3 regions of the Pseudoalteromonas sp. Z9A4 genome follow, and region 3 is predicted to be linked to each of the others. Evidence: predicted binding sites of a transcription regulator. Region 3 holds the regulator's gene; each other region holds the start of a gene.

Region 1 (2,278 bases), on a different contig from region 3:
AGCGATAGACCAAAATGAAAAATATCAACCAACTCTAAAATAACTTGTTCAGTATCTGGTGTTTGTTTTTTCCACCATTTCCAACCATGATGATCCAACATTTCAGCACACTCAACCCAAATAGCGCGGTACCATTCAAACCCTTGAGTAAACCATTGCTCATGTACTTTAGTATTCATGGCGTTTTGCATTTCTAGCATCACTACTAGCTTGTTTAAATTGGCAGACATATCAGTTCCTGTCGTTTTGATTGGCGTAATGTTCGTTGGTGTAATAATACAGATAAAATGCTGATTGTGCATTGCTGTATATTTTTATTAGTGTGCTAGTTATGTTTATCGTGACGTCGTAAACTCATGCCATGAATCAATTAAATCAATGAAATCTTCAAAGCCACAACCACTACTTAAACCATTTTCTTCAAGCGCTAAATCGTCATCTTGATACGCTATTAGGTCTTCGCTGTCTTGATGAAGCGCATGGGCTTCAAATAATGCTTCGTCTTTCGTTAATATTAAATCTATTTCTTGGCCTTTTAGCGTTAGCGGCTCATAGCTTGAACTCACCGATGCAATAAGCGCTTGCACCATGGCTACTTTGTCTTTGCCTATTTCTTCGTTTAGCCAGCGACCAATAATAGCGTGTTCACTGCTTATTTTAATACGTAGCCCACTAATAGGGTCGCGAATAAATTGATATTCCATAGGGTTTGCCTGTAAATCTTTAATTGGGTAATTATATACGTAAACGCCCGTAAACCACAGGACATATAAAGTAAAATAGCGCCACATGGGCGCTATTTTACTCAACTTGAAAACCGTTAACTTCGCGATCTATAACGCGCTGCGTCAATAATCGACCATAAGTAAATAATAGGCACAAGTACAAAGCCTACAAGCACATAAATTAGTGCGTAACTTATTATAATAGCGAGTGCAAAAAATATAGCCGCTAAAATACGCCCTTGCACTAACTGCCCTAAACCAGGAAAAAATATATTACATAATGCTGCGATTACGTTACCGCCAGAACCTTGATCTGCCATACTAACCTCTGTATTTATTTGATTTTATAATTATTTACTTACACACTCTATGCCAATTTATTAAAGCTTACAAATCAAATAGTTAAATTAGTCTAGATTTAGAGAGTTAGTAAATTTTGCTAACTTTAGGTCAAATTAGCAATTTTTGTTATGTGTTTGCACTTTTCTATTCGCTCAATTAATTAGCAAGTTACTCGTTTTGAACACTATTTTATAAATAGCTGTTTATAAAAACAGTATTTTATTTAGCCTAACAAAAACACCTGTTATACTGGCCACAATATTGATTAAAAAGGCGTAACGATGGACGTTTCACAATTACTCGATGGCTTAAATGACAAACAACGCGATGCCGTTGCAGCCCCACTACAAAACATGCTGGTATTAGCAGGTGCTGGGTCTGGTAAAACACGAGTGTTAGTTCATCGTATTGCGTGGCTTATGCAAGTTGAGCAAGCCTCCGCTTACAGTATTTTTGCAGTTACTTTTACTAATAAAGCCGCTAAAGAAATGCGTGGCCGCGTTGAAGAAACACTAAAAGCGCCTGTAGGTGGTATGTGGATTGGTACTTTCCATGGTTTATCGCATCGTATTTTACGTGCTCATCACCGTGAAGCTAATTTACCAGAAGCCTTTCAAATTTTAGACTCTGACGATCAGCTTCGGATGATCAAGCGCTTATTAAAATCGATGAATATTGATGATAAAAAATGGCCTGCTAAACAATTTGGCTGGTACATAAGCGCCAAAAAAGATGAAGCACTTCGCCCTAAAGATATTCAAGCCTACGATATTAATGAGCAAATGATGCTGCGTGTTTATGCCGCCTATCAAGAGGCCTGTGATAGAGCGGGCCTAGTTGATTTTGCTGAAATATTACTACGCAGCTACGAAGTGTTAAAAAATAACCCTACGTTACTACGTCATTATCAGCAACGCTTTGCACATATGCTCGTAGACGAGTTCCAAGATACAAATACCATTCAATATGCTTGGTTAAAGTTACTTGCTGGCGATACTAACAGCATTATGATTGTAGGCGACGATGACCAAAGCATTTATGGTTGGCGTGGTGCTAAAATCGAAAACATTAAACGTTTTTTAACTGACTTCAGTGCAGAAACCATTCGCCTTGAACAAAACTACCGCTCAACAGCGACTATTTTGAAAGCGTCTAACGCATTAATTCAAAATAACTCAGAACGTATGGGTAAAAGCTTGTGGACCGACGGT
Region 2 (2,278 bases), on a different contig from region 3:
AACGATTTTCCTAATTCTTTCTGAGTTATTGTTCCATCCACTTATTGCTGGCTTTTTACTAGCTGCAATTTTGGCTGCTATCATGAGTACTATCTCATCACAATTGCTAGTAAGCTCAAGTTCATTGACTGAAGATTTATATAAAACATTTTTACGTAAAGATGCTAGCGACTTTGAATTAGTTACTGTTGGTCGAATTAGTGTTGCATTTGTTGCCCTGTTTGCAATTTATTTAGCGTACGACAGAGATAGCTCTATTTTAGACCTAGTAAGTAATGCATGGGCAGGCTTTGGTGCTGCTTTTGGACCACTTGTATTGTTTAGCCTTTATTGGAAACGTATGAATTTTGCTGGCGCCTTATCTGGTATGTTAGTAGGTGCGTTTACAGTGCTTGTTTGGATTTATGGTCCGTTTACTATTAATGGTGAAAGTTTAAGTAGCTTTATGTATGAAATAGTACCTGGCTTTATTTTAGCGAGTATCGCAATTGTTGTTGTTAGCTTAGTAACAAAAGAGCCAGAGCAAAACATCACTGCTTTATTTGATGAAGTAGAAAAAGAGCTTTAAATAGCAATTACTATTTATTTTAAAATGAGTAGTAAGTAATACCAATCCGCAATAATATTTAATCATTTTGCGGGGCTAAACGTGTTGCTACAGGCGTTAAAAAATTCTCATTTAGAACAGCTAAATATCGAATTTTTTGCCTAGTTATCAACACGTTTTTCCACCCTCAAAATAGATCACTTAATGAAGCGAATTGGTATAATAAAAAAGGGAGCAACTAAGTTGCTCCCTTTTTTATTTAGTTTGTCCCGTCCGAGGAGAGGGCAATCTACGAGTTAACTTGCTTTTTTATCGTTGTTATCTTCAATTGATGCAACGTTATCTGACTTTTTACTTTTCGCTGGCGCTTTGGTAACAACCGGATCTTTGCCGCCCTTCAATATGGTCATAAAGTCATCTTTGCTTTTCGCTATTTCTAAAGCAAGTGATTCAATTTGTTGCTCACTAAGCGGTACGTCTACCTTTTCTAGCATTAGCTCAAGTGATTCTGCTATATCGAGCATCTTGTCATAAGCATCAGCTTCTTTTTTGGTAGTAAACGTCATACGCTCGACTCCGTTTCGTTCTACAACATATTTAACAACAACAGCCATGATTTCTCCTGCAAAATTGCTTGGCACCGTGGTTTGTAAAAACCATTAGATTACTGTTTTTATGTACAGTAATGGTTTGTAAGTGAATTTGCAAGCGCGAAGTATTAATTTTTAAGAGTCAAATTTGACAAAAAACGGTAACTTTACTTTAGTTAAGAAATCACTAGTTGTACCAGCTGCATTTTCAGGATTTCGGATTATAGTGATAATGCGTTTAGATACACTTTAAGTGATGAGCTTTTCAGTTCCTTACTTTTTAGTTTTCCTGAGCAACATTCAAAATTAAGAAAAGAAGAATAGGGACAAGTTTAATGAAAACGTTAAAAAATTTATTCATAATAAGCTTATTATGCTTACTACCTGCAACTACCGTATACGCACAACTATCGGAAGTAACTAAGCAAATGTCTCAAGTTGAGACAATTAGTATAAATAATGCTGATGCAGGTATGCTTGCTAAGCTACCGGGTATAGGTAAGAAAAAAGCGCAGGCAATTGTGGATTACCGTGAAGAAAACGGCGAATTTAAAAGCGTCAGTGATTTATCGAAAGTTAAAGGAATTGGTAAAAAGCTATTAGCCAAATTAGAAGGGAAAATATCACTTTAAAGCGAGTAAGTAATAATCAGGGCGTTATACGCCCTGATTAAATTGTTTTAGCGCTTCGTTTAAGTGCTTTTTAGCAAAGTTAATTTCAATAGGTGTTGTTAATAGCGGATAGCAAAGCCCACCGAGTATTAAAAATGGGATTAATATCCAGCCTTTAAATACCGTAAATATTAAAAATAATGGGCTAAGTAACAATAATTTTATTATACGTAGTAACACTTTATCTGTTGGCGATAGCATATTTAAAGAAAGTGCTATTACGTCCTGACGCTTGCGTACTTTTAGGTGTTTAAGCTCATCTAATTGGCTTGAAAAAAATGTAAACATATCAAATCGACTTTTTAATTAATAAACGGCCAATAACTATAATAAATAGTGTTAGTGAGAAAATCCCAAATATAATTTCCATCCAAGCAGGCATGCTCAAACCAATAAATTGCCAATCTATATTTCCACAATCCCCGGTCGCCTGAAAAAAGCTAGGTATCCATTCATGTAACGGCATAAAC
Region 3 (2,278 bases):
TAAGTGCTTTAATCAAGCCTTAGATGCAGATACATTACTACGTATATCTGCGATTGGTGCGGGTATGGAAATTACAATTTACCCAATCGAAAAGTAACTACCTTCGCTCTACGACTGCTGCGGTCATTTTTGATACGCAGCACAGCTCATTGCGGCTATTTGTAATTTTTATTTCCCACACTGAACTACGTTTGCCAATATGAAACGCTCTTGCCGTTGCTGTTAAAGTGCCGTTGCGAGATGCTTTTAAATGACTTGCGCTAATTTCCTGCCCCACGCAGTAAAATTTTGTAAAATCGACAACAAAGTTAGCTGCATAGCTGGCAACTGTTTCGGCAAGTACAACGTTAGCACCGCCGTGAACCATTCCCATTGGGTTATGATGCTCAGGAATTGCCGGCATAGTGGCTACTAAGTAATCATCACCAATTTCAGTGACTTCTATTCCCATGGTTTTCATTAATGTTCCTTGGCCATCAATGCCTTGTTCTAACTGCTTGCACAGCTCTAAAGTGATGGGCTGGTACCAAATACTCATAATGACTCCTTTGCTTTTTTAATCATTTATAAACCTAGCTTTAGTTATATCCCTAAAATGTACACAAGTGAAATTACTTTGGCTATTTTAAGGCTTAATTTAAATTTGCGATTTTTATTTAACTGTATATACTCACAGTTAAATGTACTGTATGGAAAACCAGTTGTATGCGACCATTAACGAACCGCCAAGCTCAAATACTCGAACTAATTAAAGTTTTTATTAAAGACACTGGTATGCCTCCTACACGTGCTGAAATAGCGCAAACATTAGGTTTTAAAAGTGCCAATGCTGCTGAAGAACATTTAAAAGCACTTGCTAAAAAAGGCGCAATTAAAATGAAACCAGGTGCAAGCCGTGGTATTCAGTTAATTGAAGAAGAAGAGCCAGAACAATTAGGTTTACCGCTTATAGGGCGTGTTGCTGCTGGTTCACCTATTTTGGCGCAAGAGCACGTTGAAAGTCACTGCAAAATCGATCCATTAATGTTTAAACCGGCTGCAGATTTTTTACTACGCGTTAACGGTATGAGCATGAAAGATATTGGTATTATGGATGGTGATTTACTTGCTGTACATCGTACTCAAACCGCTGAAAACGGGCAAGTTGTTGTTGCCCGCCTAGACGAAGACGTAACTGTAAAACGTCTTGAGAAAGCGGGTCGTAAAGTATTACTTCATGCTGAAAACGACGATTTTGAATCTATTGAAGTAGATCTTGAGAATGAGTCTTTTAATATTGAAGGCTTAGCCGTTGGCGTTATAAGAAACGCTGATTGGATGTGACTTTAAAAATAGCTTTTAAACAAGCAGTTTTATAAATGCGTACTAATTAGTACGCATTTTTGTTTTAAATTCGCACTAAAAATAGGGCATAAATAGCTCACTGACAATTTAAGCTGTAAACTTTTTTGCACTTATATTTTCCCCCTTCGAATGCGTTAAACCCCTTTGTTTTGCTCATCTTTTGAACTTACTGTTACCTAGTTGGTTATTGATTTTTTATTAATTACTCAATATCACCTGATTGTTTTTTATACTAAAACTTGCTTGTTGTTCATTTTTTAGCTAATTATTAATGTGCTGAGCTAATAATAACTCACAGCTTTTTAGTTTTGAGAACACACAATATACACAAACCCGTTGTTGGCGCAGCAAAACCAATCAATATTAAATGAGATTGACTAAAAAAATAAAAATAACGAATTGGCGTTTAAGCCGTATGCCTCTTCGCTTTGCATTCGCAATAGCATCAAAGGAGCCGTCACATGGGTAAACTGACCTCTACCTTGTGGCTTATATTATGTGTTTTTTCGCACCCAGTTTTGGCTAACAGCCAATACAATATGCGCAAAGGCGTAACCGATATAAGCAATAATGTATATCAGCTGCACATGACCATATTTATAATATGTTGTGTGATTGGGGTGATAGTGTTCGCAATTATGTTTTGGGCACTTATTCATCACCGTAAATCTAAAGGGGCTGTACCTGCCCAATTTCACGAAAGCACTAAAGTAGAAATACTTTGGACTGCAATCCCGTTTGTTATTTTAATTGCTATGGCAGTACCAGCCACTAAAACCCTAATTGCAATGGAAGATGCCAGCAAAGCTGATCTCACTATTAAAATTACAGGCTCGCAATGGAAATGGCATTATGAATATATGGGTGAAGATGTAGAGTTCTACTCTATTTTATCTACCCCGCAAGATGAAATAGCGAATCTTGCAGATAAAAA

Evidence for each region. The regulator LexA, encoded in region 3, represses DNA repair genes until DNA is damaged. The targets are predictions, from matches to a motif close to TACTGTATNNNNATACAGTA.
Region 1: a site for LexA is predicted at 1,265-1,284, ahead of uvrD (DNA helicase II). Genes of this name have one in related genera too.
Region 2: a site for LexA is predicted at 1,213-1,232, ahead of GQR54_RS06750 (YebG family protein). Genes of this name have one in related genera too.

Annotation. Positions count from the first base shown of each region.
Region 1 covers NZ_WTLA01000002.1:4,660-6,937, reverse strand. The annotation lists gene GQR54_RS01640 (dUTP diphosphatase) at 1-230, opposite strand, end outside; gene GQR54_RS01635 (YacL family protein) at 336-704, opposite strand; gene GQR54_RS01630 (hypothetical protein) at 821-1,045, opposite strand; gene uvrD (DNA helicase II) at 1,349-2,278, shown strand, end outside.
Region 2 covers NZ_WTLA01000006.1:73,517-75,794, forward strand. The annotation lists gene putP (sodium/proline symporter PutP) at 1-568, shown strand, start outside; gene GQR54_RS06750 (YebG family protein) at 844-1,161, opposite strand; gene GQR54_RS06755 (helix-hairpin-helix domain-containing protein) at 1,473-1,769, shown strand; gene GQR54_RS06760 (DUF6170 family protein) at 1,794-2,096, opposite strand; gene dsbB (disulfide bond formation protein DsbB) at 2,098-2,278, opposite strand, start outside.
Region 3 covers NZ_WTLA01000042.1:13,958-16,235, forward strand. The annotation lists gene GQR54_RS18780 (hypothetical protein) at 1-97, shown strand, start outside; gene GQR54_RS18785 (PaaI family thioesterase) at 98-538, opposite strand; gene lexA (transcriptional repressor LexA) at 706-1,323, shown strand; gene coxB (cytochrome c oxidase subunit II) at 1,806-2,278, shown strand, end outside.